3 regions of the Vallitalea maricola genome follow, and region 3 is predicted to be linked to each of the others. Evidence: predicted binding sites of a transcription regulator. Region 3 holds the regulator's gene; each other region holds the start of a gene.
The links. Region 3 encodes Rex, which represses fermentation and respiration genes when NADH is low (regulators of the CRP and FNR family bind a similar motif). Its sites were predicted from a motif close to ATTGTTAANTANTTAACAAT; they were not measured.
Positions count from the first base shown of each region.

Region 1 (11,283 bases), on a different contig from region 3:
TTAGCTTTATTGGTTAAATCTTCTTTATAGCTGGAATTCCCAAAACTATCATATAATCCTTCTTTGCTTCTCCTTAACATGTTCTGAAACATTTCCATGTTATATTTAGGTTTTAGATAATTTATGGAACATGTAAAATCTTTTTTAAGAACCTTATTATATCTAGCCACTTCACTTGCATCGTATCTGAAAACATCATTTGAATTATTGCCATTACTATCATATATAGAAATGAAATTAGTTGGTGTAAAAAGTATATTTGTGACAATATTTTTATATATTATACCAACCTTTTCTTCATCAAAAAAACTATTGGTTACATCTCTGTACTCCTTATAAACAGAATCATCCCTGATATATTTTTTGGTTAACCATTTCAATCCAAAAATATGTTCCTCCATATCATTAATCTCAAAGCTATAGTTTACATAATAATCCCACTGTTTTCCATCAAATATGTTGCAAACACTACCTCTTAGATATATTGGATGGTCTGTATAAACATATAATAACGACTTGCTAGTAGTTTCAACTTTAGGTTTCAATATGTCAGTACTTTCATATTCAACTGCCTCTTGATCCTTCTCTTCGTCTAAAAATTCATTATATCCATTTTTTCCACCTGATTTATCTGATACTTTTTTTCTAGCATTCTTTTCTTTTATATTGTCAACATATTCTTCTACAGCCATACCAATATCATATATAAACATTAATGGTTGAGGTTTTATTCTATATAAGTTTCCAGCCAGGAAAACAAGAATTATAGAGAATAATATTGAATTCAACGCCAGAAGGTAAAACCCTTGATTATCTTTATTCTTTATATTCTTAATGTAAAAATAATAAAAATAATTAGTGATTAAAGCTACTATAAAAATATAGAAACCAGCAACATTATAATATCCTCTAACAAATGAAGCTGTTAAAAATGCTGCTAATCCTGTAACAAATAAACCTATAAAAGAATATCTGCATTTTGATATCAATATTACAATTAAGCAGGTAATAAAAACAATTATCATTATAGGAATAATCTGGTCCTTCACTTCTAACAATGAACCATTTACTATTGCATCATCATATAATTTTAAATATCTATTTATTTTTGACATAAAATCCAATAGATTGTTAGACAAAACCAATACAACATAGCCTATTACCATTAGAGACGTCATACTTACAATACTCACCAATAGAAACTTCATGTTATGTGTAATCAACGATAATGCTGTATATGTAATAATTATTATTGCAAATAACTTAACATAAGAAATCTCATACCACATCAAACCTATTATAGTCATTGTTATGCTATAGACCATGAGTATCTTAGTAAGCTCAAATAAAATAGCATCAATTATTTTTTTCAAGTATTTCCCCATAATTTCCCCTCACTTATAATGAAGTTCCTTCTACCAGCGTATCCAAGTCACTATCATAAGAAATGTTTATTATTCTATAACCCTCTGCATTAAGTTTTTCTAAACACTCATTATTTTTATTATTGCTCAAGTATATGTATACAATCGTTATTCTTATTTTTTGTATATTTAGTTGTTTCAGATTTTTAATTAAGTCATTATTTATATTAGATGTAATAATGTATTGATTACTATTAATGAACATGTCTTTGTTTTCTCTATAATAATATTCTATGATTGATTTTCCAAAATCAAACTTACGTGTGAATTCTAATAATGCGCACTCCTCATATATCCTTTGGAAATCATTATATTCTTTACCTGTTATAGAAACATTTCTTACATCATTGAATATGAAATTAACAGTATTATTATGAATCAAAAGATAATTTATAAACATTACACATGTCTCAATCATTTTATCTTCTAAAGCTATATTCAACTCATAATCAAAATAATGCTTATTAGAATCTAATATGATATTAACTTCATTACTAATTTCACCGCTATACTGTTTAACCATGAGTTCATTATACTTAGAGGATAATTTCCAATGGATTTTATTTAATGTATCTCCTTTTTCATATTCTCTAATATAAGAGATATTATTCTGTTCTTCCATTGTCTTATTACTTGAATCGGTTACTTCATCAACATCCATATGGGTATTAGGTAAATAGGTCAAATTCTTTATGGATGGATAAACTATCATTTTCACAGTATCAAGACACTTAAATTCTTTGGAAAAAAGTCCGAAATAATCATCTATTATAATGGATTTAACACCCAATCTATAATAACCTCTATAGTTACATCTAAGAGGTATTACTATCTCTTCTTGAGTTTTCGGGTATAGAACTATGGTCGGAGTTACAAATTGGTCTTTAAAGAGTATTTTATCTGATTTGAGTTTTAGTCTAATAGGACAGTAAACTAAGCTGTTAGTATTATATAATGTAAGAGTATAATTAATCTTATCTCCTTTGACAATTTTCTTTTTACTCACCTTATGATTTACTTGAAATTGATTATAAGTAAGTAATATTGACCCAAAAGATAAAATAGGTATCAATAATAAAATATAGAAAACAGTTGTTAATATGTATCCTTCAATATAATAAGTTAATATTCCAATTATAAGTAATAATATTATATAGAATCTATTTTTTTTCATAGTAATCACCCGTAGGCACTTTTACTTGTTTCATGATATCCTTCAATATTTGTTCTGGTGTTACTTTATTGAACTTGGCTTCATTTCTGAGTATGAGTCTATGAGATATAACAGGTAAAAAGATTTCTTTTACATCATCTGGAATAATAAAATCCCTACCATCGTACAAGGCAAAAGCTTTTGCTGCAAGAAGAACATATAAAGAACCTCTTGGACTTGCACCTAATATCAAATCATCTGATTCTCTTGTCATAGCAACAAGCTTGACAATATATTTCATGATTTCGTCACTGCAGTATATCTCACGAACTTTACTTTGAACATCAATAATATCTTGACAAGTTGCTACTGGTTGCAATGCTTCAAAAGGATTTTTGTGTTCATATAATTTGAGTATCTTCTTTTCTTCACTTTCTTCTGGATACCCAATGGATATTTTCATGATGAATCTATCTATTTGAGCCTCTGGTAAAGGATAAGTACCTAAATATTCAATAGGATTCTGTGTTGCTAACACCATAAAAGGTTTTGGCAGCTCATGGGTTGTACCATCAACAGTTACCTGTTTTTCTTCCATAGCTTCCAATAGACTTGATTGAGTTTTTGGTGGTGTTCTATTAATTTCATCCGCTAAAAGGATGTTCCCCATTACAATTCCTTTATGGAATTCAAATTCATTACTCTTTTGATTATACATAGAAAAACCTGTTATATCTGATGGCATAACATCAGGAGTAAATTGAATTCTATTGAAAGAACCATTGATAGATTTAGCCAATGCCGATACTAACGTAGTTTTTCCTACTCCTGGAATATCTTCTATCAATACATGAGAATCACATGCTAAGGAAATTACCATTAATTTAATTACTTCGTTTTTTCCAACAATGACTTTTTCAATATTATTGACTATATCTTGTAATACCTGTCTTGATTTTTCCATAAGAACCTCCCTCATATCTTGTAAAATAGTGGCGTTTCCAAGCTGATAGCTATTTGAATTTACTTAAAATGATAGCATAGTATATAAATGATAATTACAATTACTATGCTATGCATTTTAACTAATATTGAATTTCAATCATATTTTAACTGCATCTACAAAACAATGCATATGTTTTGGAGTAAAAATTTTGAACCCCTCAGCTAACTTATAACCATTGGATTCACCAATTTGTTTACTTTTTAACCTTAGATAATCTTTCATCATATTCAGGTCATCTTTATTGAACTGACTTATGTGAGTAGCTATACTTTTGATTTTGGTTTCAAAATAACCACCAATGTCAATAATCGTATTAGGATATGTAGTATGGTAAAAACCTATACCTTGTACACTGAAACTCTCATAAGTAATACCTTCTTCATTACTTGGGTAATGAGGAAATAATGCAAATAAACAGGCTTCAACTGTAGCTTTTCCTACTTTTATATGATCTGGATGACCTTCATACATCAACCAAGGATCAACTGTTATAACAATCTCTGGTTTGATTTCTCTTATAACATTAACTATTTTACCCGCCATATCTGTAACTGGGATATTCGTCAATTCATCAATACCTAGAGAAATCACTTGTTTTACCCCAAGAATATCTGCTGCCTTTTCTTGTTCTTCTTTTCTTATATAAGCTAATTTATCCCTTTTCATTAATGGATCTACAGTTCCCATACTTCCATTTGTTACAGTTAAATAATATATTTCACAACCATTATTTGATAATTTTGCAATAGTACCCCCTGCACCAATATCATTATCATCTGGATGAGGCTGTACAAACAAAATTTTACCAGCATCTTCTATGCTAGGTATCTTAAATATTGTACTCGCTACCAAATATAACTCCTCCTTTAACTATAAAACCACTTAAATATTATCTTATCATACTCAAAAAAATGAATCAACAGAAAGTTTATGCGTTTTAATTATATCATTGATATTGTTATATTTATTGATGTATAATTGAGTCTGTAAAGGATTTAGTTATAATATTCACAATCAATTACTTATTAAAGGAGATGATTTTAATTTGAATGAATCACATTACAATAAAACAAAAGTATCAACATTAAGGTATTCATTAGGCATGCTCGGTCTGCAAATCCCTAGTCAAGCTTTCACTGTTTTTCTCATGTATTATTATGTGGATACCCTTAATTTAGCAGTAGGTTTAGCAGCAATTGGACGAGGTATATTTTCAGTTTGGGATGCTGTAGATAATATTTTATTCGGTTATTTATCAGATAATACTCGTACTACATGGGGCAGAAGAAAACCCTGGCTCATTGGAGCATTACCTTTCTACATAATATTTTTTATCATGGTTTTCTCTACACCTTCAAGTTTTATGGAGGGAAATAGACTTTTTTGGTATTTTACTATAATTATTTTTTTGTATGAAACTTTTGCAACTATTTTATGGGGAAATTATGGTGCACTTTTCCCCGAACTATTCAGAAAAAACTCATTAAGAGCAAAAGCCAGTGGATTGAAGCAAATCTTTGGAATTATTGGTACAATCATTGGTATGGCTGTAACTCCAATATTATATAAAAATCTTGGGTTTACTATGATGGCTGTAGTATATGGCATTATTGGTGCTGTGATATTGTTGTACTCTATACTTGGTAGTCATGAGGATAAGTCTCTGATTGATACTCCGAAAATACCTTTTATTAAGGCATTCAAAGAAACTCTTAGCAATAAATTATTTTGGATCTACTCTATTGCTTATACTTTCATACAGTTTGTATTTGGTCTGCTTATAGCAGCTTTACCATTTTATGCAAAATATTCTCTAGGGTTGGATTCTAATAAAACATCTATAATGATGGCTTCTATATTCGTTATAGCTATTCCAGCTGTGCTTATATGGACTAAACTTGTTAAAAAAGTAGGTGCTTCAAAGACATGGTTGATAGGTGTAGCGGTTATTGGGATAACCGTAATTCCGTTAGGTTTTTCGTATAATTTTACTACAGGGATTATTTCTGGAATGCTGTTAGGCATAGGCTATTGCAGTGTTTTAATTAGTGGTGAGGTAATTACTTCTGAGATTATTGATAAAGATGCTGAAAAAACAGGGTCAAGAAGAGAGGCTATCTATCTTAGTGTTTATGGATTTATTATTAGGATTAGTGGAGTTTTTCAAAGTGTAGCATTTGCATTGATTGGGGTGTTGTATGGATATGTTAATGGGGATAATCCAGGTCCTAATCCAGCAGGTGCGTTTAGATTTTTGATGTCGGTCATTCCGTTTATATCTTTGGTTATAGCATTTTTTATTGGGGTTTTATATAGAAAAGAACAAAAGAAATTATAAATATTAAGTTAATTGAAGTGATTTAGTGGCTAACGGTCGTGTAGGTAGTATAGGGGAATATTTCGTCAGCCCGTTAAACGTCCGTGTTTAAAGGGCTGAGTTCGCCGTCCATGGCTCACTGCTTCATATTCCCCTATACTACCTACACTCGTTATTTATATCGTTATATATATGGTTATTTATACCGTTATTTGTATCGTTATTTATGTCATAATTTATATCATTACTTATATGGAATAAATAGATATTTAGTTTAGTATGGATTGAAATAATATTTAGTATGTTAGTAAAGATAGACAGTAAAAAGAAGACAGCTACCGATCGCTGTCTTCTTTAAGGAGAAGGTATTTAAAAAAATAAATTTTTGGGGGTTTATAGGTTTTTATGGGGTTTTCTTACTCTTATTATTATACATGATTTCTAAAATAATGCTACACAAATATCCATTTTATTTACAATTCTTTTTGTATATATTTTACTATATAAATTTAGTAATATACTTTTTGCTTGGAATAAGTAACAAATACCCTTAGCAAAAGATAATTTTCTTTGATTTACGTTAATTTTATTGAATTTTTTGGTTTATTTAGTCGTATAAAATAGGTCTAATCGCTATATAAAAATAGTGTCTAGCTCCCTCTAATCTCTTTTTTTAGCACTTTTTCTAAACATTTAGCTATTTTAAAAAATTTATAGCTTTTTTCAGTTATTTCGGCAAATTATTAATCTAATTATATGTATAATATAATTACAGGCTGCTAGATTATATTATTAAGGAGTGTGATAATCCCCTTTTAAAAATGGTACAAGCTGCATGAGGACTTGTTTCATAAGTTTGAATATATATGATGTGAATTCTTGAATAGATAGTGGTTTATATTATTTTATTTAAAAATTATTAGAGGAGTGTTTTTATGAAAAAATTGTTTAATATTTTCGTGGTGCTTTTATTAGTTATGTTGCCTGTATCATCAGTGCACGGAGCTAGTTCAATTACAAAGTCCAGTGTTGTTGAACCATTAGTGAAGTCATCCCCAATTTACATAGTAGGACCTTATGATGAAAATTCAAATACAGGTTATGTTAAATATACTGATGATAATGGAGACTATTATGCTAGAGTTAGAGAAACAAAATTAGTTAAAGGCCCTTCAGATGATGACCCAGTTGTTGATTACAAGAGATTTGGAACTATCTATAGAACAGATAATTTCTCAGGAACATTAAATGAAACAGTTTCTATATCCCATTCTGTTTCTACTTCTGAGTCAAATACAACATCTGTATCTGTATCCTTGGGTATAAAAATATCCAAAATTTTTTCATCAAATGTGAGTACGAGTCATTCACAGACCATTACCAAAACAGTAGGAAATACTGTTACAAAAAGCTATAGCAAAGGTTTTAATTATGGTTTTCCAATAGGGAATGCTCCTGCTAATTGTACTAAAGCAGAAAGAGGAGTTGGATTCCAATTTTCAACCTATCGTTCACTTATTGATGTAAAAAAATTAGTTAACGTTCAGAAATACATTGATATCATAAGAGTAAGACATGTCAATGAATGCAGTATCTGTAACGGTGGTGGTGATTTAGGAAGACCAATTCCAGGGCATTTTCATGATGGTTTTGTTGGAAATATTTATACATTAGCAGATGGAACAGAAGAAAGAGTCGAAGATTATTTCCTAGATAATATGATAAGAATGGGAATAATAAACACAGAAACTATGCAATTCAGAAAAAATGTAAAAGAATGGAAGAGAGAGGTTGTTGTAGGAGAAGTTAAGATACCTACAAATGTTTTAGTAACAACATATTTTGATAAAGATGGTAATATTATAGACGAAAACGGAAATATTGTAAATTACTGATGATCTATTATCCGATTATGGCAGTCTGTTTATGAACTAAATTTAATGGGCTGTCGGATAATACATCTTCCAAGACTTGTAGCCTTCTCCAAAAATGTATTATCCGACAGCCCCATTTATAATTTATTTATTTTAGCTTTTCCTGTGCTAACTCTGTAATTTCTTCTCCACCAGCCTTATACCATTTTTCAACGAATTCATCAAATTTTTCAATATCTATTTCACCATTGATGATTTTATAGGAATATTCTTTGTAGAGACTGGTCATTTCATCCCAATTAGTACTATACTCCTTAGGAATTTCAAAATTAATATCTTCAGTGTAATATTTAGATGCTATATTCAGGGATTCTTGAGCTATGTCAGACAGTAATGGAATTGGTGATTCCCATGAGGGTACATCAAAAAATCTGGCATACCACTCTTCACCTTTTTTAGTACGTGTAATATTACCATTATTATCTGTTGTATAATCTCTTCCTTGAATTCCAAGTCTATCTAATAATTGTCCCTCATCAGAAGCCATAAATTCTAGTACTCTAAAAGCCAGATCTTTATGCTCAGACTGAGTAGATATTGCAAAACCTTTATCCTCTCTTGTAACATCTACTGGAGCTAATCCATTGCCGCTATTTCCTATAGGAGGATCAAGGGGTATCAAATCAGTTTCAACTCCTGCATTTCTAAGTTTGGTATTATAGATTTCAATGACTTTTCCTGCTGAACCTATAACCATACCGACTTTTCCTGTATATAATTTTTCCTCCATAGAATCCCATTTAGTTACAGCATAATCTGGATCAAGTATTTTTTCTTCTACCAATTTACGATAAAAAGCTAATTTCTCTTTTTCACACCAACTTACCTTTGAATAGATATATTTACCAGTTTCGTCTTTTATCCAAGTGGTAGGCATTGAAAAAGCAGCATTGAAAATATCATCAAGTCTATCTGTATCTCCTGTAACTGTTACGCCATAAGTATCTTTTTCACCATTATGATCAAAATCACTGTTAGCAAATGCGCTTAATACAGTATAATAATCCTGGACCGTCTCAGGAATTGGTAATTCTAACTCATCTAACCAATCTTTTCTGACCACTGCTATCTTAGGTGTGTTATATCTTATCCTTAACAAATATGGATACGAATCTATACGTGATTTATTGTATTCTTCCATAGCTTTACCCAATACTTTTGAATCATTAATATAATCCGTCAAATCAACTAACATACCCTGTTCAACATATTTTTTATCAATTTCATCCCTAAACCACATGATATCAGGAATATTACCGTCAGCAATCAATTCATCTAATTTTTCAGAATAACTTCCTTGAGGAAGCTGTACTAATTCTAACTTCGCTTTTATTCCATTTTTTGATAATGCAGAATTTATTTCATCAATATACTCTAAATCGTCAGGATCAGACGGCATAAAATCTTTCTCTACTAGAGTCAATGTTACTCTATCATCATCCTGTGACTTTTCTATATCCTCTGAATCATTATCCTCGTTATTAATCTCTATGGCTGTATGGGTACTTTTATCTCTAGATGTTGTTTCGCTATAACTTTTGCATCCATACAATAAACCTATAGCTAAACAAAAATATAATAATAGTCCTATAATTTTTCTCTTTTTCATAAATATCCTCCTCTGCTGTTATTGTATATATTTATAGATTAACCCTATGTCCTATCTTTCATACCTATAAATCGCAAGTACAATATTACAGCAGTGGATATTTCAATACATATATTATCCCGAATTTACTTTTTCATAATTTTATTCATCACTGGGTCTACACCATTAATAAAATCATCTAAATAATACTTTATATTGATATCTGGATATATAGAATCCTCATCATTATTACTATGTTTAAAATATTTGGTAGAATATTGGATTGTAATACCAGTGTTGGGTAATTTGAAAGTCTTTATTTCACCATAATGGTTTGGTTTACCTCCAGTTGGACTACCGATAAGTGTCGCATTGGTTTCTTTTTTCATAGATAGAGTATTAAGTATTGCAGATGAAAAAGTATCACTGCCAATAACTACATACAAATTATCTTTTGTATTGATAGCTTTATTTTTAGCAAGTTTATCAATTAGTGGCTCAATAATACGAGAATCTCCTCCACCATTGAATCTCATGTCAAATACAAATTTCTCTACTTCTTTATCTTCTATGAATGCTGATAATTCATCTATGAATTCATTTATTGGTTTTTCCTTATTATTCATACATACATTATATTGAAAATATATTAATTTCTCTTCTGACAAGTATTCATACCAATATGGATTGTTTGTGTTTTTAATATAGATCATGTCAGCTATCTTAGGGTATTTACTCACGATAGAAACCCATTTGTTATTACTTTGAGTCGATAAGCTCTTAAGGTCTAATGTGATTTTTTCACCTTCTGAATTCTGGAAAACATATTTACTTTCTTTTATATCTTTGATATATCCATATTCATATAAGAAGTCAGCATTTATTAGATAATTCAGAGTGCCTTTCAATAATTGTACATCATTATCCCTAGAGATCATGTCTCCCATCTTATCAATAATGTTTTCTACTGGTTCATTACCTATCTGTATCAATTTGGTTCCTAATATCTCTTTATACTCTTGTGTCGTATTAGTAACAACTATCCCATCTTCAAATATCATAAATTTCAAGGGGAAATATCTCACATTCATATTTTCTATAACAGTAGTGTGTCCATCACCTATTTTTGCAACTAATCTTTTGATTCCTATAACTCTTCCTATATTATTCAAATCAGGTATTTTTTCCAATAATAGGTTAGTTTCTTTCCCTAATTCATTTTTACTTATAGTATGATAAAGGTTCTTATGTCTTGATTTTAAGTTCTTAGCTAGATATGAGATATCTTGTCTCCATAATTCAATAATATCTTCATAATTACCATTATCGCTTAAGCTATTAATATCTATCTTAGGGATACTGCCTTCTGCATTGTCTTTTGGCATTTTTATAAAAAGAACTGCTATCATAATGATAGCTAAAACTACTAAAACTATATACTCTTTATTATTTTTCTCCATTATTATTCCCCCTATCTAACATTATGTACGAAGTACATACATTTATCCATAACCCCTTTGACGAAACCACTTAAATCAGGTACTTTGCTATATATATAATCCTTCATGAGCTGAGTATCTTCTACTATCATTCTTACAAATTCTCCTTTTCCACTTTGGGAATAGAAACCAACTTTTGCATTGATTTCTTTACCTATGGCTACCTTTGCTTTTGCATATCCTCCATAAGCAAATTCTTTAGCTATAGCAGCTCCACCTATTGATATGTAGTTGGAAAAAGCTGCTCCTCCTATAGCAAATAATCCAGCTATAGCAAGTCCTCCAATACTAACCACTCCTGACAATGCAGCTCCTCCAATACCAAGTAATAATGCAAAGCTTACACCTCCAAAAGAAATGAC
Region 1 is NZ_BTPU01000027.1:61,037-72,319, reverse strand. Features, by position in the region: gene AACQ14_RS09045 (transglutaminase-like domain-containing protein) at 1-1,373, opposite strand, end outside; gene AACQ14_RS09040 (DUF58 domain-containing protein) at 1,399-2,598, opposite strand; gene AACQ14_RS09035 (AAA family ATPase) at 2,585-3,541, opposite strand; gene AACQ14_RS09030 (PIG-L deacetylase family protein) at 3,680-4,435, opposite strand; gene AACQ14_RS09025 (MFS transporter) at 4,629-5,921, shown strand; gene AACQ14_RS09020 (hypothetical protein) at 6,836-7,795, shown strand; gene AACQ14_RS09015 (extracellular solute-binding protein) at 7,923-9,443, opposite strand; gene AACQ14_RS09010 (S41 family peptidase) at 9,569-10,882, opposite strand; gene AACQ14_RS09005 (hypothetical protein) at 10,894-11,283, opposite strand, start outside.
Region 1: the regulator Rex is predicted to act here: its motif matches at 4,579-4,598, upstream of AACQ14_RS09030 (PIG-L deacetylase family protein).

Region 2 (11,283 bases), on a different contig from region 3:
ACTAAGAAACCACAATTTAGTGCTACAGCTTCACCTGGCTCTAAATATACTTCTAGGTCATAAGTATTTTTCATATGCATTATTAAACTAATCAGTTTATCCACATCATAATCATCTCTAGTAATATGATGTCCTCCACCAAAATTAATCCATTTCATTTGGTACAAATATCTACCAAATTTTTCTTCAACTACTTTTAGCGTTCGCTCTAAGGTATCAGAATTTTGTTCACACATGGTATGGAAATGTAAGCCGCTAATACCTTCTAAATCGTGTCCTTCTATATCTTCCAATTTAGTACCTAACCTTGAATTAATTGCACAGGGATTATATATCTCTGTCTCAACTTCTGAATATTCTGGATTAATACGAATGCCACACTTAATTTCCCTGTGTGATCTATCAACTTTATCTTTGAATCTATTATACTGATAGATTGAATTAAATACTATATGATCTGTTATAGATACAATTTCATCAATCTCATCATCTCTATAGGCTGGAGCATATATATGAACTTCTTTATTCATATACTCTTTTCCAAGCTTAGCTTCATATAAGGAACTAGAAGTAATTCCAGCTAGATACTTGCTTATTAAAGGAAATACCGAATACATAGAAAATCCTTTTAATGCAAGTAATATTTTAGCTCCTGTTTTTGCTTGTATTGATTGTAAAAGTTCAAGATTCTTTATAAGTAGTCGTTCATCTAACACATAAGAGGGTGTTTTTATGCTTTTTATCAATGCTTTGTCTCTATCGTTCATTCTGTCACCAAACCTTTACATTTACTATTAATCAACTAACTCAGGTTTAAAACTTTCATTCCATGGTAAACCTTGTTTGTTTAGCTGCTCCATAAATGGATCTGGGTCAAATTCTTCTACATTATAAACACCTGGTTTTTTCCATTTGCCCTCAAGTAATAATTTTGCTCCAATCATGGCTGGTACTCCTGTTGTATAGGATATAGCTTGCGAACCAACTTCCTTATAACAAGATTGATGGTCACATACATTATATACATAATAGCTAACAGGTTTTCCATCTTTGATACCTTGATAAATACAGCCAATGTTTGTTTTTCCTTTAGTACGAGGTCCAAGTGTTGCTGGGTCTGGTAAAACGGCTTTCAAAAATCGAAGGGGCTGTATCTTGACACCATCTATTTCAATAGGCTCTATACTAGTCATCCCAACATTTTTTAATACATTCAAATGAGTTATATACTTTTCTGAAAATGTCATGAAGAACCTGATTCTCTTAATACCAGGCATATGAACTGCTAATGATTCCAATTCCTCATGATATAAGAGATAAGCATCTTTTTCACCTATCTGGTCAAAATTATAGACTCTTTTTATTTCTAGAGGGTCAGTCTCAACCCAATCCCCTTTTTCCCAATACCTTCCATTAGCACTAATTTCACGAATATTGATCTCTGGATTGAAATTCGTTGCAAATGGATATCCATGGTCACCACCATTAGCATCAAGAATATCAATATAATGAATTTCGTCAAAATAATGTTTTAATGCATATGCACTAAATACACCAGTCACTCCTGGGTCAAATCCACATCCTAAAATAGCAGTTAAACCAGCTTTTTCAAACTTCTCTTTGTATGCCCACTGCCATTTATACTCAAATTTTGGGATATTTGGTGGCTCATAGTTTGCTGTATCAAGGTAATGAACTCCTGTTTCAAGACATGCATCCATAATTGTTAAATCTTGATAAGGTAATGCCACATTTATAACCATCTCTGGTTTGTATTTATTAATCAGCTTAACAATTTCATCTGTATTATCTGCATCAATCTGTGCAGTAGTAATTATTGTTTTACCACCATCAAATTTCTCTTTCAATGCATCACATTTTGATTTTGTTCTACTAGCAATCATTATTTCTTGAAATACTTCTGGATTTTGACAGCATTTTGCAACAACTACATTAGCTACTCCTCCAGCTCCAATTATTAATACTCTACTCATATAAATGCTCCTCTCTTTTTGACATGATTATTGCTACTTCTCTAAGAGTTTTTGCTGCTACAATATTAGATACACCACTTAAATCATAATGAGGCGATAGTTCTACTATATCAGCCCCAACTATATTAACATCTTTTAGACTTATAATGCCATTTATCAATTCATTAAAATCAACACCACCTGGTTCAGGAGTACCCGTACCAGGAAAAATACTTGGATCCAAAACATCCAAATCAATAGATAAGTATACAGGGTCATTACCTACAATTGATTTTACTTTTTCAATACCATCCAAATTGAATGCCTGTAATTTTGTATATTTGCGAGCAAACTGAAATTCCTCTTTTGTACCTGAGCGAATACCATATTGAAAAATATATCCATTATTAAGAGTTTCATATATTCTCCTCATAACAGTTGCATGAGATAATTTCTCACCTAGATAATCACTTCTTAGATCAGCGTGAGCATCTAGATGTACCACATGTAGATTTCTATATTTTTCTACAAAGGCTTTTACAATAGGATAAGATATTAAATGCTCGCCACCTAATGTTATTATTTTTTTATTATCTGTCAATAGACTCTTTATATTCTCATGAATACAACCCATTGTTCTTGACGTACTTCCTATGGGTATTTCTATATTACCGACATCTACATAATTATAATCTATCATATCTTCATCTTGATAGGGACTATATGTCTCTAGACCATCAATCTCAGTTCTTACTCCATCAGGACCGAACCTGGTTCCTGGTCTATTGGAACATGTCCCATCAAAAGGAACACCACATATCACAATATCTGCATCATGATATATACTATTTATACCTTCGTATTGATAGATAGATTTTTTGTCTAACATAAACATACTTAATCCTCCATACTATCTTTCGTAATACGTGTAGCCTCTAAGTCCTGCTTCAAAAGATTCCATAATACTCTTTCGTTCTTTCGCTGTAATCAGACCAGCTTTTACAGCTGTTTCTGCATTTTCCCTAAAACTAGCTCTCAAATCTTTTGTATTATATTCTACATATGATAAAACATCTTCTACTGTATCACCTTGAATCTCATTTATAAATTCATAAGAACCTTTTCCATCAAGTCTTATACTAACTACATTAGTATCTCCAAATAGATTATGCAAATCTCCTAGAGTCTCCTGATATGCTCCTACAAGAAAAGTACCAATATAATAATCCTCTGAAACTCTTAACTCATGTAGCGGCAAGGTTTTCTTAACATCATGCAGGTCAATGAATTTATTTATCTCACCATCACAATCACATGTTATATCTGCTATTACTGCATTCCTTGTAGGTTCTTCATTCAATCTATGAATCGGCATTATAGGAAATAATTGATCTATTGCCCAGCTATCTGGAATTGATTGAAAGACTGAAAAATTACAATAGTAAATATCTGCTAGTGCATCATCTAAATCAATTAATTCCGATGGTACAAACTTCAATTTATGAATTTCGTTAGAAACTCTATATATCAAATCCCAATATATCTTCTCTGATAAAGCTCTTTCCCTTAAAGAGATATTGTTATGATTGAACATATCTTTTATCAAGTCTCTATAATAAAGTGCATCATTATAGCTTTCTTGAAGGTTTTTAATACTAACATTCTTATAGACCTCAAATAAGTTCTTGATATTTTCAGGTGTTTCCTCAGGCAACTCTTCTGGAATATCGTATTGTTCAAACTTAGTTACATCTAATACATTAAATACAAGTATTGAATAATATGCTACAATGGCACGTCCTGATTCAGTTATAATAATAGGATGATTGATGCTGTCCTTATCCATAACAGACATAACTGCCTCAATTACATCAATACAATACTCATCTATATTATAATTTCGACTACTTGTAAAATTAGTGTTCGAACCATCATAATCAACAGCTAATCCACCACCTAGATCCAAGTAACCCATTGGTGCTCCTTCTTTAACTAATTCAGCATATACTCTTGCTGCTTCAAGAACTGCAACCCTTATATCTCTAATGTTAGGAATCTGTGAACCTAAATGATAGTGCATTAATTTCAGACACTCAAGCATTCCCTTTTCTTTCAGATAATCTAGTATTTCTATGACTTGTGACATATTAAGTCCAAAAATACTTCTATCGCCACCAGATTCAGTCCAATGCCCACCAGCTTTTGTTGATAATTTTATCCTAATACCTATATTTGGTTTTACACCCAATAATTTTCCTCTGTCCAGTATTAGTTCAACTTCCCCTGGCATTTCTATTACAAAAAATAGGTTATATCCCATTTTGATAGCATACAAGCCTAAATCAATAAATTCAGAGTCTTTATAACCATTACATATAATATTAGCTTCTTTGTCCTTCATCTCAGTCATCACTGCAATTAGTTCAGCCTTACTACCAACTTCAAAACCATGATGATATCTTTGACCGAACTTAGCAATCTCATGTACTACTTGCTGCTGTTGATTAACTTTAATTGGATAGACACCTCTATAAGAACCTTTATACTCCAAAGATTCAATTGCATTGTTAAAGGCATTATTCAAGGAAGATATCTGTTCATCCAGTATATTTTCGAATCTCAATAATACAGGCATATCAAATCCTCTATCTTCAACTCCTTGAATTATATCTATAAGGCTTACACCACTACTTTCTTTTGTAAAAGGATTGATGATTAATTCACCAGTTTCAGATATGGTAAAATAATCTCTTCCCCAATTATTTACTCCATATAATTCTTCTGATTTTTTTATATCCCATCTATTAAGTATTTCTTTTCTCTTCATATTACCCTTTCTCATTTCTATATTTATAATTCAAACAAAAGAGGCTACGCCTCGTTCCATGTAAGAAAAGCGACTAAAAAAATAGTACACTTTTTATTTTTACTGTATTTCCCAAAGCTGTACTATAAATATTTTTGTAGACAAAAAAAGCATCACCTCTATATATGGTGAACTCAAACATCAACAATATATAGTTCTTAAGTTCATACTGTCAAATATATTCAAGTGCTAAAATATTAGCTTAATAATGGTCATACTTTCCTTCATCGTTATTATATTTTACTATTTTTCCGATAAGACCAACTCCTTTTTACAAATACTATACTATTAATATCTATTGCTATTTTGGCTTCATTATACGTGTTTTTTTTCTATTTTGCAAGTAAAAAATTCATCATATTTGATATCCATTTTTTTGTACACTAATTTAGTTCATTAAATAATCATATCCATATTATAAAAAGCACTTTAAAATATTTTAAATACTAAAAAGTGCTTTATTGGTATTAATTTTTAGCAAGAGCTTTTACTGCTTTATACCCCTTCATATCCACATATAGTTCTCCAGCATATGGATTTCTTTTGGTTTTCACAATCTTATAAATCATGAACACAAGTACAGAAACATTGGCTACCAATGCAGCAAAACTCCATATGGTTAAAGCTGTAGTATTATATGTTGATGAAACCGCAAATCTACCTTTATCAATAAATGCAGGGAAAGTCTGTGCAAACATACACCATAATGCTAGTGTTTGAGCACGATGCTGTAACCAAGCACCTTTTCCAATGGTAAACGCACATACAGTAGGAGCTAATAGTAAAGCAAATCCACAATACCAAGCATGACCTGGCAAACAGTTGTATGTATAAGCGAAATTCCAGATATCATAAGCTACAATCCAGAACCACATCATATCCGGCCATAACATATCCTGACTTTTATCTTTCTTGGTTATTTTACGGATACATATTCCGAACCAGCCAGTGATGGTAATTATATTAATAATTCCAGCTGCTCCGTTCATATAATTCCATGCTCCCCCAACTACATACATTGCTTCATCAGCAAGAAAACCCCCATTAACGTAATTGGCACCAATTTCAATGTCACGTGCTACTGCTTCGCAAATATTGATTGCAAGTATAAGTGGTGGAAAACAAAGAGCTATCCGATTATTGTAAAGATGCCATTGTTTACCAGTCTTCTTGCTCTTTCCATGTAGATGCCTGATACACCAAAAACCAATACAACCTGCAGTAGAAGAATATACCTTAACAAGATGAAACCAGTCTGTATATGTAGTATCTCTTAATACCGTAAACCAAAGAACAGAAAGTACAATAGGCAAAATGACAAAGGCTGTAAACCCACTTGTTTTAGACCTCCTTGTTACCTCGTTCAAAGCAAATAATACAGCAAATACTAGTATCCAGACAAGCCAAACAGAAATTACGGACGCACCGCCTTCAAAATTAAATGTAAACATTTTAACGCTTCTCCTTATATCAATCTCTACGTTTATTATTAAGTAGTAAACGCAGGCTATAAAATGTCATGCGTCTCTTGGTTATACCATTATAGAACGTATGGCCTTTGTTAAAATTATAACATTGATATATTTTGTCGTCAATAATTTCGGTTTTTGTAGTATATTTTCTCTATAAGTTACATATTTTGATATTATTTTTTGGTTATTATTTAATTACTCAACTTTTCCACTTTAATTAGCTTATCTGCATAGAATATTGAAGTAAGAAAGTTGAGTTAATTATTACTTTTTATCTGCATTATTTAAAGCATCCTTAACACCATCTATAATTCCCTTTGATGAGAACGATGCTCCGCTTACAGCATCAACTTCAGTACTTTGTTTATCAATAATTGTATCTGGTATAATACCATATGCTCTATTAAACCACTTTCTATCATCATTTTGTTCTGTAACTTCCACCGCGATAATCTGTTCATTCTTTACTGTTATCTGAACTATTATGATATCTTTAAAACCATCACCTTTACCTGTATAGACACCATCCGCTATACCTGCAGCATCTCCTATGTTTTTAGTATCTTCTTCAGTTATAACTTCTGACTCATCAGAATTAGAAGGTACTGTTTCAGTCTCTATCTGTTGATTTGTTGCAGTCTCTTGAGATTTAGGTTCAATGAAAACACTATGTACAATAAAAGCTATAATCAATATTGATACTGTTGCAGTAAGAGTACCAAAATATTTCTTCTTCTCATTTTTGGTTATAACCATTTTTCCATAACTTAGAGCACCTTCTGCAGGGCAATTTGTTATACACTTGAAACAGTTGATACACTGAGGTGATCTTAAGTTCCCGCATTTTGATACCTCTATATTCATAGGACATATATTATCACATTTCTTACAGATTACACATATAGATTCATTCCTCTTGATTGTTAAAGGTCTAAAGATGCTAAATAAACCATACCTAGCACCTTGGTAACAGAAGTAATTACAAAATGGTCTTTCATAGAATAAACTTACAATTGAAAAGAAGCTTATAACTATAATTGCACCAATGGTTATCATATTAAATGATAACAACCTTAAAAAGTTAGCCCTAGGGTCAAATGCCATTATATTAAATATTGAATCCGATGCAATTATTAATACAAGTCCAAGAATTATGTATCTAATAAATACTAAAATCTTATGTATGAGCATTGGCATTTTTCTTTTTTTAATACCTAATAAACTTCCTATCTTACCGAATATCTCCTGTATAAATCCAAAAGGACAAATCCAACCACAGTAGAATACTCCTGATAAAAGAGCTAAACCTAAAAATACTAAGGTAGCCACTTCTGAGTTAACTAAAAATGAAGTAATTGTCAAAACTAAACATAGAATTTGAATGCTTAAGCGATATTTCTGAATTTTTTCCTTCATAATAATCTTTCCTTCATGTTTTATTTGTAATTATAGTTCACAAAATTTCTTTTTAATGTAATTATATGCTTAATAACCATTTTAATCTACCACAAAATTATGTTAAGAATATGTTAAACTTGTGGTATATTTATCAAAAATGATAAACCTTAACTATACTAAAGGCACCCAAATATTTAGGTGCCTTCATACATTTTCATTTAATTACCCATTAGTATTAATATTACTTACTTTTCCTCTAACAAAATCTGATACAACAGTTGTAAGAGGTACTGGTTTCACCTCAAACAAACCGTCATTATCTATTGTAATTAGAGTTCCACCTCTCTGTGTATATCTTTTTCTAATGTTTTTATATGCCAAAAAGTCAATTGACATTCCATATGTCATCATAACACCCTGATACGTCAGTGAAAGTGTATTAAGATGGTCATGACCACAAAAAATACCTTTGATTATACCATTATCTACTGCTTTTTCAAAAAAACTATAATTATTCTTTGATATACCAAAATAATCGTTGCTTTCACCTATACTACCAAAATTATACTCAACACTTTTATCCCCTAGCTTCATTTTTTCATAAGCATCTTTGAATTCAGGTAATGGCATATGAAAAAATGCTAAAGCCTTTAGGTTTTCATTTTGTTTTTTAAGTCTGGATAATTCGTCCATACACCATTCTGTCTGCTCCTTATGTATACAGTCAAATCCACTGAAGAACCATCCTTCCCCATACATATTTGAGTCCAATATTACAAGAGCCATAAGCACTTTCTCTCTTTTATCTATGAGTTTTATTATGTAATTACCTTCACCAGTAAGTTCTTTTTTCCCTTTAGCAAAAACACTGTATCTACCATTTATGATGATATCTGAAATCTGATTTTTATTTCCTTTTGAACCCATTTCAATATCATGATTACCAAATAAAAAGGCATAAGGAATCTCAAATGAATCCATGAATCCAACTAATCTTCTAGCTTGTTTAATATTATTTCTAGTACCAGATTTGAATATAAAAGGGAAAATACTATCTCCTGTAAGTATTATCAAGTCTGGTTTTGATCTTTCCACCAACTTAGTCACTGCATCCATACCTAATTTATCTTGTTTTCTAGACAATATTCCAAAACCAAAATGTAAGTCAGTCAATTGCAATATTTTATATGGTCCATCACCAATATTTATAGCAAAATGGTCATCTTTATCTTTGTAGAAATTAGGATTATTATACATTGTCATCCCTCCTCTTCATTAAGTTAAAGGTATCATGGCACCAACTGCACAGATTATAGTTGATATCACCATGATAACTTGAAATACCAATTTTCCGAATCTACCGCAGATTGGACTAGCACCAGCTTTTTTCCTAGACCTATTATAAGTAAATACAAGCATGACAGCTACAAGTACCACTACGCCTGACATTATCCTTGTTAAGATAATAAAACTATTTACACCAAATATGGCAAAGAGTAATGATGGTATTGTAGCAAATAACCAACAAACTTTATTATTTATTCCTATCTGTTCATGGACTACATCACGAAGACTTAAAGTATTTGACCAAAACGTTGTTAAAAGGGCAAATAATGAAAACAAGCCTGCTAGTACAGCTGCCCAACGTCCAATATTTTCACCTAGTTGTAGATACGCTAATTCTTTATCTAGTGAACCATTTACACCCAACAAAACAGTAATAGTCACAATTAAAACAAAAATAGATGATATAGCAAAACCTAAAAATATTGAAGTCCTGATTTTTTTAACATTTCCTTTCAATCCTTTTACAGATTGAATTACCGCTTGGTTTGCAGAGGTTGCAAAAACAACCATGCTATATAATCCTAGAAGATTATTGATATGTACTTTGGATGATCCAATAGCATTCATAGGTTTCACAAATGTCCCAATACTTATAGCAATCACTATTACTATCAATAAGGATACCGTATACTTCTGAGCAATACCTACAGCCTTCATTCCCATAAATACTACTATGCCTGCTAGAATATAATATATGAGCTGAGCTAATGAAAATGGTATGTCAAGCCAGCTCCAGATTATCATAGCACCACCATTAATGTTACCACTTACACCAACAACTATAGCTAATCCATAGATTGTAAACATAATCCAACTAAATATTTTTTTTGCTTTACCTCTGAACAATTCTCCTTCAAAACTCTTAACTAGCTGAACACCACCATTATTATAGGATAATTCCGCAATAATCAAATGTAAGACAACGTTTATGAAATATGCCAATATCACCATTAATATAACGTCTCTCAAATTGTTTTTAGTTGCTAAAAAAGGTACTGCGATAATTCCTGTACCAATACTGTGTCCAACAATCATACTTGTTGCTTCAAACACAGTAAAATCAGCTTCACTTTGTATTTTCATCTTTTATCCTCCCAAACATTATTACTACACCAATTTATTTATATAATATCTCTGTGTTATAAAATGGTTTATAATAACATAATGCAAATAAATCATACTCATTTGATTATATCATATACAAACAGCTTATACTATTTCAAAATCATTAATACTTACTGCTTATAATATGTTGATATTGATTTTGAACATAATGAAACCACCTATTCAGTTTTATATTCTTCCCTTAAAGCAGGCAGTTAGAATAATAAAAATGTCTACTTCAAGAGTGATATATTCTTATAGGTGGTATATTATAATTCTATATTTATTTTATAATTATCAATCTAATTTATATCTGCTGATACACTCTTATACATTTTCTGCTACAACTTTTTTATATGTTTCAGTATCTGCATATATCTCATCCTTCAATGGATTAAGTCTGTTTTTACGTATCTTATTGAATTGATAGATTACAAGTGCAGCATTTGTGATTAGAGCCAACAAGCTTAATACAAAAAACGCAGTTGGATTGTGTGTAGTGGATACTGGGGCTATACGGTCAGCAAATGAAGGTACAGTCATAACAAACATAATCCATAAAGCAAGTGTCTGAGCACGATGTTGAAGCCAAGCTCCTCTTTTAATGAAGAAAGCAGGAACTGTACAAGATATTAGTAATGCTAAACCACAGTAAAATGAATGATCTGCAATACAGTTATATGTATAAGCGAAATTCCATATATCATAAGCTATGATCCAAGCCCATATCATATCAGGCCAAATCATATCCTTTGTTTTATCTTTTGATATGAAAATACCAACCCAACCACATATGGCAATAACATTAAGAATACCTGCTATTCCATTCATGATATTCCATGGTCCAGACATCACCCATAGATTGTTTATGTATTCTCCATTCCATGCTCCATATGTAAAACATTGAAAATCTCTAAAAGCTGCTTCAAATATATTAAGTCCCAAGATAAGCGGCGGGAAGCATAACACCCATTTCTTCTTTGCCAGTGATGGAATATAACGAATAGCCATAAAACCAAGACACCCTGCAAGAGCAGAATATGTTTTTACCCAATTAAACCAATTACCAGTACCATATTCATTTCCTGGAGCTGCAGTTGTTGGCCAAACGGAGATAGTTAAT
Region 2 is NZ_BTPU01000013.1:54,063-65,345, forward strand. Features, by position in the region: gene nspC (carboxynorspermidine decarboxylase) at 1-767, opposite strand, end outside; gene AACQ14_RS04950 (saccharopine dehydrogenase family protein) at 795-1,994, opposite strand; gene speB (agmatinase) at 1,987-2,868, opposite strand; gene speA (biosynthetic arginine decarboxylase) at 2,884-4,800, opposite strand; gene AACQ14_RS04965 (DUF5692 family protein) at 5,307-6,290, opposite strand; gene AACQ14_RS04970 (4Fe-4S binding protein) at 6,576-7,727, opposite strand; gene AACQ14_RS04975 (metallophosphoesterase) at 7,932-8,966, opposite strand; gene AACQ14_RS04980 (SLC5/6 family protein) at 8,985-10,139, opposite strand; gene AACQ14_RS04985 (DUF5692 family protein) at 10,488-11,283, opposite strand, start outside.
Region 2: the regulator Rex is predicted to act here: its motif matches at 6,397-6,416, upstream of AACQ14_RS04965 (DUF5692 family protein).

Region 3 (11,283 bases):
TTCGTACATTTTCACACTTTCCTCCAAATATTAAACATTCTAGTTTACAGTCTCTATTTTATTGTATTAAAACACTAATATTATACTACTTATTGTAATTTAAAGCCAGTAATGTTGTCCTTAGCTTTATTAATTAAACTTAGATAGTATTATAGACCATAAACTTATAATAGTATACCTTTATTTATTTACAAATAGAATATTCATTTACAGTTTTTAATTATAAAAATATAGTTAGGATAGTATAATTACTTTCCTAACTTATTATAAAACTTATATATTATATTATTATTCATTAAGACTTGATTTAATTACATAAGGTATATTACATATTATATCATTAGCAATAAGCCCATGTTCTCCTTTATCATCTTTAGCCTTATCACCAGCTTTACTATGGATATATACGCCTAATATTGCGGCATCTGAGGCATTTAATCCTTGTCCTAACAATGATACAATAATACCTGTTAAAACGTCTCCAGAACCAGCTGTGGCCATTCCTGAATTACCATATATATTAATATTAACCATTCCATTAGGAGAAGAAATTATTGTTCTAGCACTTTTCAAAACACATGTAATTTTATAGTTCTTACTAAGTTCTACTGCTACTTTTATTGTATTATTTGTAATCTCCCCAATATCATAATCAATAAGCCTTGACATTTCACCTAGATGTGGAGTAATTATTACCTCACATTTTCGATTATTCAATATTTCTTTGTCTTTTGATAAGGCGTTAATTCCATCAGCATCAACAACTATGGTCTTATTAAAATTACTGATTACAATTTCAAGTATCTCTCTTGTAATATTGTCATTCCCAAGTCCTGGTCCTATAGCAATAGTATCAGCCCACCCAAGCATTTCTAATAGTTTTTCTTTGTCTTCATTGGATATATTAATATCAGCCCTGCTATAAGTCTCTACAACTGCTTCTGGCACTTTTGTCGTAACTACACTAGACACAGACTCTTCAATAAATGTCTTGACTAATCCTGCTCCTGTACGATAAGCCGATAAAGAAGTCAAAACGGCTGCTCCTGACATTTTGCTGGTACCTGCAATAACTAAGACTTTTCCATAAGAACCTTTATGAGACATCTTTACTCTATTAGGTATAAAATATCTTGCTAGATTATCATCCATTATTGTGGTGTGAGAATTAATTCTTTCTACAGATATATTAGGTATACCTATATCTGTAACAACTAGATCACCTACATAGTTAGCTCCAGGATATAAAAGCAAGCCCACCTTTGGCAAACAGAATGTAACTGTCTTATCAGCACACACTGAATCCCCTAGAATCTGACCATCATCAGAATTAACTCCAGAAGGTATGTCAATAGCTATTCTATAAGCATTCGCTCTATTTATAATCTTAATAGCTTCTAAGTATTTTCCTGTTATCTCTCTACATAGACCAGTTCCAAAAATAGCATCATAGATGACATCGCAGTCATTAACTATATTTTTGAACTCATCAATCTGTTTATCATCATAGAATTCATGTATATCAATATTTAATTGTCTAGCTATATCATAGTTTATTTTGGCATCACCTTTAATTTTGCTAGAATCCCCTATTATGATTATAGAAACTTTTACATTATTACAGCTAAGTATTCTACCTATTGCAAATCCATCTCCGCCATTATTTCCTATGCCACAGCAAATAACAACATTATTGCTCTCTTTCAGTAACTGTATAGTTTCACTAACTACAGACATTGCTGCATTCTCCATTAAAACAATACCAGGTATACCTATCTCTTCAATAGTATACCTATCAATTTCCTTCATTTCATAACTTTTGACAACCTTCAACCCAAATCTCTCCTTTTAACTAAGTTACTCCCCTAATGCAATAGCTGTTACATTATCCCTTGAATGTGATATTGACACATGTATCGTAGAAATATCAAGTTGTCTCGCTAAATCCTTAGCACCATTATATAAAACTACATAGGGCTTGCCTTTATCATCACGTAAAACCTCAATATCAATAGGAGTAAAATGTACAAATCCTGTCCCAAGGACCTTAGAAACTGCTTCTTTGACAGCAAAATTACCAGCTATTGTTTCACCTCTATAATTTTTAGTTTCAAATAATTTATTTTCGTTGGATGTAAAATATTTTTCCAGGAATCTTTTATTGAGAATCGCCTTTTCTATTCTACTGACTTCAATAATATCATTACCTATTCCTTTTATCATTTACTTCCTCCCAGATATTTTTTATCATATAATTCAATGATTTCATATCCTACTAGATCATGCATATAAGAATACATCTTATCATATTCTTCCTTCGCTTCTGTTTGTCTGACAGCTTTTTCTTTTAATTCTGCCCTAACTTTTTCAATCCATTCATTTAATTCATCTAATTCATTCTTAGTATTAAACATTCGCATATAACAATCTTGCATTGTATATTCTAACAATTCTTTATTAGTCGTTTGAATTTCTCTTGGCATATTCTCCATTCTTGATTCCATCTTATCTATCTTAACTTTTATGTCATTGATATATTTCTTGCTTTTTTCCATTTCGCCTATTGCTTTATCATCTTCATCTTCTATGGCTTCTTTCATATTATCAACTATATCAACCATCATTTTCTTTTTAAGTAAAGTATATTCCTTCAAATCGTTAGTAAGTTGTCCTTGTTCACCAAGGAGTTTATTAAGCTTTTTTTCAAGTTCAACTATTTTTTTTGGTTTTCTATTATTTTTAAATAGTTCATGCCATCTATTGTCCAATGTTAATATATGTACTTTTTTTTCTATATTAATTGGCTTCTCTATCTTTTGCTTTGAAAAAAACATGCTTTCACGTCCTTATTATTTATATATACTTAATTTAAACCTACTTAGTAATATAATAAAAATTTTCTATATTAATTATATCGTAACAAACTCTTATATTCTATAGCACAATATAATTAAAAGGTACCCATATATATGAGTACCTAATACCTCTAAGAATAGTTATTCATTCTTAAAAACATAAATTACAGACGCTTATTTATATTCTCTCTTTGATATTATATGACAGAGTCATAAGACTATCCAACAAATGTACATTTTCAACTATAACATTTTTATTGGATAATTTCAGGTCAATAGGAGCAAAATTCCATATTCCTTTTATACCATAACTAACTAAGTCATTAGCAACTTTTGGTGCTTTTTGCTTAGGTAATGTTAAAATTGCCAAATCAATACTATTTTCTTTTATGAAATTTCCCATTTCATCTAAATCCTTAATCTCAATGCCTCTTACAGTTATACCGATAAGCCTCGGGTTAACATCAAATAATCCTTTAACTTCAAAACCTCTTTTATCAAAATTAGTATAATTAGCAAGTGCTTGACCCAAGTTTCCTGCTCCAACAATAATTGTATTATATTTATTCTCAAGACCAAGTATCTTACCTATAGCGTTATATAAATATTCAACATTATAGCCGTAACCTTGCTGACCAAAACCGCCAAAATTATTTAAATCTTGTCTTATTTGAGAAGCTGTTACACCCATTCTGTTACTCAATTCTTTGGAGGAAATCCTTACAACATCGTTTTCTAATAAGTCTCCTAAGTATCTGTAGTATTTTGGTAATCTTTTAATTACCGCTGTTGATATTTTCTTTTGTATCATATAATCAATCCCCAATCCTTGATACTATTTTGGAACTTTTATACAAATAATTATATATGGTTGTTAAATCTATGTCAAATAATCAAATGCTGATAAACCCTTATTGTTTATGTATTATCATAGTATAAATTATTAACACAAATCCTATATTTAGTAAATATAGTTAAAAACAATCAATTGTTTATTGTATACAATCTATATTTTATAAATTATACCATAAAACTCTGGTATTTTACCAGCTTTTTCTAGAAAATTATACTTATAAAAAATTTTAATATCCTAAATTTCATACATATTTGTATTCCATAAACGCTGTATGTTACTTGCAACATATAAAATGGATATAAAAAATTAATTCTATACCCTTTTTTAATTGTTAAGTTTAATTATATATTTTTTAATATAAATACCTTGATATTACTATTAACTTAATATATTATCTATAAAAATTCTTTTCCTAAATATTTATTAATAGCATCTTTAGTTTTTTTTGTATAGTTTGCATCAGTGTATAATATTCTTTGTATTGTTCTTTGAGATAAATTGGATTCTTTTGCTAGATCCTTGATAGTTATTTTATTCTCAACCATATAATTCCCTAGCTCTTTTCTCTTTATCTCGTCTTTTTTGTATTGTCTATTGTAAAAATAAGTAGTATTGACCTTAGAACTTATTTGTCCTAATTTTCTTTTACGTTGGTAATCAAGACATTTTTCACATTGCTTAACACCTCTAATAAGTGATTCTTGTGATAGAGGTTTACCACACCTTATACATTGTTTTCTCTCCACACGAGCTTTTCTCAATTTTTTCATATAACCTGCATTACGACTCAAGTCATCATCCCCTTTAGAAAAGTTCTTTTATCATATATATGTTGTCCCAAAGAAATTTATTCTTATGTATGAACAAATAGGTTACTTCTCGTTTGGCAAAGAACTATCACAATAGATATTTATATATTTACCAAAAACCTCTAATTTTAAACCCTTAAACTTTTCAAAACCAGTGATTAATGGTATCATAGTATGGTAATTTTAATATTATAGGAGGCAACTATGATTTTATCATGTAAAAATATATGCAAAGCATTTGTAACAAATACAGTACTAGACAATGTAAACTTCTGGCTGGAAAAAGGAGATAAAGCAGCTATAGTAGGTATTAATGGAGCCGGTAAATCAACGCTGTTCAAGATTATTACCAATGAATTAGAAGCAGATTCAGGACAAGTTATAATTAATAGTTTAACAAAACTTGGCTACCTATCACAAAATAGTACTCTATCATCGGAAAAAACTATTTATGATGAAATGCTATTAACATGCAAAGAAATAATCCAAATGGAAAACACCTTAAGAGAATATGAAGTAAAAATGTCTAAGCTAGATAATGATAGTGAAACTCTAGATTCACTTATGAAATCATACTCAAATCTACAGCATACTTTTGAACTTAATAATGGATATAGCTATAAAAGTAATATAAAAGGTGTGTTAAAAGGTCTAGGATTTGGTGAAGAAGATTTTACTGCTAATATATCCACCTTATCAGGAGGACAAAAAACGAGGGTAGCTCTAGCAAAAATACTTCTTGAAAAACCAGATATATTACTATTAGACGAGCCAACTAACCATCTAGATATTAAAGCATGTGAATGGTTGGAAGGTTTCTTATGTAATTATCAAGGTACTGTTATAATTATCTCACATGACCGTTATTTCCTTGATAAAATAGTGAATAAGGTTATAGAAATAGAAAACACTCAATCACATATTTATAACGGTAATTACAGCTTTTATATCAAGCACAAAGCCATCAATCAAGATATTGAAGTCAAACATTATATAGAACAGCAAAAAGAAGTAAAAAGGCAGGAAGAAGTAATTCGTGAACTTAGGTCCCACGGTAGAGATAAACTTATCAAACGAGCTCAAAGTCGTGAAAAACAACTACAAAAAATCAATATGATAGATAAACCTACACTGATTAATGATAAAATGAATCTTAAGCTATCACCAAGGGTCATAAGTGGTAATGATGTACTTACTGCTACAGATGTATCCAAATCCTTTGATAATAAACACCTATTTTCTAATCTTAATTTCCAGATTAAAAGAGGTGAAAAAGTAGCACTCATTGGAGATAACGGAACAGGTAAAACAACATTATTTCGTATAATAAGTAATGGGCTAACTGGAGATACAGGCACTATTTCTCTAGGCGCCAAAGTGAACACTGGTTATTATGACCAAGAACATGTTACCCTAAATGGAGATAATGATTTGATTGAAGAGATATCAGATGCTTATCCTAATATGAATACAGGTCATATACGCAATACATTGGCTGCTTTTTTATTCACTGGTGATGACGTATTCAAAAAGATATCTAGTCTGAGTGGTGGTGAAAAAGGCAGATTGATACTTGCAAAATTAATGTTGTCAAATGCTAATTTCTTGCTGTTGGATGAGCCTACTAATCATCTGGATATCATATCAAAAGAAATTCTTGAATCAGCTATTAAAAATTATACTGGTACTGTTCTATTTATTTCTCATGACCGTTATTTTATAAATAAAATAGCAACTAGGGTATTAGAACTTACTCCTAATAAATTAAACAACTACTTAGGAAACTACAGTTATGTAATAGAAAAAAAACAAGAAGAAGAAAAACAACGGTTGTTGGAGCTAGAAAATAGTATGAACAATAAAAAACAAGAGGATACACCAATTGCTACTTCTAACAAACAAGACTGGCTAAAAAGCAAAGATGAACAAGCGAATAAGCGTAAACTTAATAATCAAATCAAAAAAATAGAAACTGATATTCATGAAATTGAAAATAACATTAAGGCGATTGATGAAAAGTTATGTCTAGAAGAAATATATACTAATGCTGAAAAAGCCGAAAAGCTTCTTAATGAAAAAACTCATTATGAAAATGAATTAGAGAATTTATATGAAAAATGGGAGGAATTACTCGGTTAGAGTAATTCCTCCTTTTATATTATTTTCCTATTATATCCATTAATTTGTGGTCCACAACGTTCTTTAGGGTGTTTTTAACGTGTAGATTAGTTAATTCCTCTACTTTATTTTCATCACCCAATTTTATGGCTTCTACAATCGCTTTATGTTCTTCAACTGATTTTTTAGCTCTTGCCTCAGATGAAATTGAAGCTCTCCTTATTCTTTGAACATAATGGTGGAAATCTGATAAAACATGTTTTAATATTTTACTATGTGAAGCTTGGTATAACACTTCATGAAATTTGGTATCTAATTCATAAAGCTGATCCAAATGTCCTTTTTTATAATGAAATTCAGATAAATAAACAATTTCTTCTAGTAATTCAAGTTGTTCTTCATTTATGTTAGTAGTTGCCCATCTAGCAGATAGTCCTTCTATCAATGACCTTATTTCATATATATCTTGTATATCCTTAGCATCAATTCCAGAAACTACTGCACCTTTGTTTGGTATAATTGTTACAAGACCTTCTAATTCAAGCTGCCTTATCGCTTCTCTTACGGGAGTTCTACTAACTCCTAATTCTCTAGATATCTGTGTTTCTTTTAAAGGTTCACTATTCTTATATCTACCCTTTAATATATCTTCTCGTATTTTGTTAAAAACTCTGCCTCTTAAAGAGTATTTATCAGTTACTTCTTCGTGAAGATTATACTCGCTCACTGGTGTGCCTCCTCTTATTTATAGGATACACTTATTAATATAAAATCTTCCAAATATTAATTGTGCATGCTATATATATTACACTAATTCTCTTTTAAATAATATTACAATATTAACCTTATGTAAAGTATAAATAAAAATTCCTATGCAACATATATATTATACACATAATCTATAATTTTTCAATTGTTTTCATTAAATAATTTGTAAATTCTTCATTTGTCGCTCCAGTATCTCTTCCTGTTATAACATATTTTTTCTCTGTATTACAAATTTCAAGAGCTTTATATAGTTTATCTGCCTTCCTCGTATAACCGATATGATTTAATAACATACCCGCAGCTCTAATAATACTTGAAGGATCAGCATAGATATCTCTACCTTCATCTACCATTCTAGGTGCAGATCCATGAATAGCTTCAAACATAGCATATTTCTTACCGATATTTGAACTTCCAGCTGTACCAACTCCGCCTTGGAATTCAGCTGCTTCATCAGTTAAAATATCTCCATATAGATTAGGAAGAATCATTACTTGGAATTGTGTTCTTCTTTTTTCATCTACTAATTTAGCAGTCATGATATCAATATACCAGTCATCAACTTCGATACCTTCATATTCTTTACCTATTTCTTTACAGATTTCCAAGAACTTACCATCTGTAGTTTTTACAACATTGGCTTTTGTTACTACTGTAACTTTGTTTTTACCATTTTTCTTAGCAAATTCAAACGCTGCTCTTGCAATACGTTCTGCTCCGCCAGTAGTGATAACTTTGAAATCTATAGCAATGTCTTCATCAATATTAATACCCTTGCTACCAAGAACATATGCACCCTCTGTGTTTTCTCTGAAGAAAGTCCAATCGATTCCTTTATCAGGAACTTTAACAGGACGAACATTAGCGAATAGATCAAGTTCTTTTCTCATTGCAACATTAGCACTTTCAATATTTGGCCATTTGTCGCCTTTTCTTGGTGTAGTTGTTGGTCCTTTTAGTATTACATGACATTGTTTTAATTCTTCTAGAACATCATCTGGTATAGCTTTATTAGCTTTTGCTCTATTCTCGATTGTTAATCCATTAATAATCTTAAAAGTAACTTTCTTACTCTTGATTTCATCTGCTAATAAATACTCTAATAATCTATGTGCCTGATCAGTTATAGCTGGACCTATTCCATCTCCTCCAACTACACCAATTACTATAGTATCTAATTCATCATAATTGACAAAATCGCCTTGTTCCTTCATCATTTTGACCCTAGCTTTTTGTTCTTTGATAAGTTCTTCAAATTTATTCATATAATCCATGCCTATTCCATCCCTTTCTTAATAAAATGTCGTTTATTTTATAAAATTGATTTTACCGCCAGCAATAATCATTTTTAATTCTTTATCTGATAGTTCTATATTCATTTCATAATCAAGTTTTTTAGTCTTATTATGAACAATTACTTTTCCTGCCTTTACGCTCTCTATTACATTATCCATTGATAAATCATCATCAAGACTGATAGTATCATAATCTGCCATATTAATAAATGTAAGTGGCAAAATACCTGAATTGATTAGGTTAGCTTTGTGAATTCTTGCAAAACTCTTAGCTAGAACTGCTTTTATACCTAGATACAATGGAACTAGTGCAGCATGTTCTCTACTGGATCCTTGTCCATAGTTGTCTCCACCAATAATCATTCCTCCACCATTAGCTTTTGCTCTCTTAGGAAACTCTTCGTCACATGGTGTCAAACAATAGTTAGCCAAGTGAGGTATATTAGATCTAAATGGCAATAACTTAGCATTAGAAGGCATAATATGGTCTGTTGTTATATTGTCTTCTACAATAATTAAAACTTTTCCTTCAACCTCATCCTTAAGTTCTTCATTAAGTGGGAATGGTTTAATATTTGGTCCTTTTACAACTTCTACTTTACTGCCATCTTCTGCAGGTGGTACTACCATATTGTCATTAATATAGAATTTATCTGGCATAGCAACATTTATATCAGTAGTACAAGTAGTTGGATCTGTCAATTTTCCAGATAATGCACTAACCGCTGCAGCCTCTGGACTAAGTAAATAAGCTCCTGCTGAAACTGTTCCACAACGTCCTTTAAAGTTTCTATTGAAAGTTCTAAGTGTAACTGCGTCTGTTGCTGGAGCCTGACCCATACCTATACAAGGTCCACATCCTGATTCTAATATTCTTGCACCTGCAGCTATCATATCAGCTAATGCACCATTAGCAGCTAACATATTAAGCACTTGTTTTGAACCTGGTGCTATAACTAAGCTCACATCTGGATGAACTGTTTTACCTTTTAATATCTTAGATACTTTCATCATATCAAGATATGAACTGTTGGTACAGCTTCCGATACATACTTGATTTACTTTTAAATCTTTGATATTGGATATTTTTTCTACGTTATCTGGACTATGAGGCATTGCTACTAGAGGTTCAAGTTCATCTAAATTGATATTTATAGTCTCATCATAAGCAGCATCTTCATCAGCTTTTAATTCTTTCCATAGTTCTTCTCTATCTTGAGCCTTTAAGAATGATAGAGTTACATCATCACTCTGGAATACTGATGTTGTAGCCCCAAGTTCCGCACCCATATTAGTTATAGTTGCTCTTTCTGGAACGCTAAGAGTACTAACTCCTTCTCCAGTATATTCGATTACTTTACCAACTCCACCTTTAACAGTCATGACTCTTAATACTTCAAGGATAATATCCTTTGCTGTAACAAATGGTTTAAGCTTTCCTGTTAATTTAACATTAACTACTTTTGGCATTGTAATATAGTATGTTCCGCCTCCCATAGCAACTGCTACATCAAGACCACCTGCACCAATAGCAAGCATACCAATTCCACCACCAGTTGGGGTATGGCTATCTGAACCTAATAAAGTTTCACCTGGCACACCAAATCTTTCTAAATGTACTTGATGACATATACCGTTTCCTGGTCTTGAAAAATATACTCCATGTTTATAAGCTACTGTTTGTATGTACTTATGATCATCAGCATTCTCAAATCCTTGTTGCAACATATTATGATCAATATAAGCAACTGATCTCTTAGTCTTTACTTTATCAATTTCCATTGCTTCAAGTTGCAAATAAGCCATTGTACCTGTAGAATCTTGAGTTAAGGTCTGATCTATTTTAATACCGATTTCACTACCTGGAATCATTTCACCTTCAAGTAAATGATCTTTTATTATCTTTTGTGTTAAATTTAAACCCATTGTAATTCCTCCTTATCTATTTTTTAAGTAGATTAATCTACAAAAGTAAGAATGATCTCTTAAGCAAACTTTTTACTATATATGCAAAAAATTTTATATATATTCAATTATGGTATTATTGTATACGATTGTACTTAGAATGTCAATAGTTTCATAGGCTGTAAGCAACTTCTATTAATACTTTAGTCATAATCATACTTATTGATATATTTTTTTGGTAGATATTTCTAACAAAATAATATATCAATGAATATACTGTTAATTTATTTCATAACTATTGTAATAGATAATAAAAGATTAACTGTTATAGATACTATCATTAGAAAGGAAAATTTATATGATAGAAAGTATTAATACTTACTATTCTTTAAATGATATTCCAAATGAATTCATAAAATCTAATAATAAAAATAAGAATAAAGATGATATAAATGATATATTCTTGCTTTTTTTAGTATTGCTTATTATGGATAATGATAATCCAATGTTTGATAACAACATTTTAACTAATCTAATGGAAATATTTCTAAATTAGTAGCCCTGCAATAAAATGTATACAAACACACATTTAAATACTCCTTCATAAAATATATTATACTTACGACAAACTGAGGAAATTGTAAGAAAAGTTTAATTCTGAAAGGAGGGCTACTATG
Region 3 is NZ_BTPU01000007.1:19,727-31,009, reverse strand. Features, by position in the region: gene alr (alanine racemase) at 1-15, opposite strand, end outside; gene AACQ14_RS02660 (NAD(P)H-hydrate dehydratase) at 289-1,833, opposite strand; gene acpS (holo-ACP synthase) at 1,858-2,223, opposite strand; gene AACQ14_RS02650 (coiled-coil domain-containing protein) at 2,220-2,834, opposite strand; gene AACQ14_RS02645 (redox-sensing transcriptional repressor Rex) at 3,034-3,666, opposite strand; gene AACQ14_RS02640 (helix-turn-helix domain-containing protein) at 4,107-4,502, opposite strand; gene abc-f (ribosomal protection-like ABC-F family protein) at 4,725-6,659, shown strand; gene AACQ14_RS02630 (GntR family transcriptional regulator) at 6,679-7,365, opposite strand; gene AACQ14_RS02625 (isocitrate/isopropylmalate family dehydrogenase) at 7,538-8,680, opposite strand; gene AACQ14_RS02620 (aconitate hydratase) at 8,714-10,627, opposite strand; gene AACQ14_RS02615 (hypothetical protein) at 10,965-11,162, shown strand; gene AACQ14_RS02610 (hypothetical protein) at 11,281-11,283, shown strand, end outside.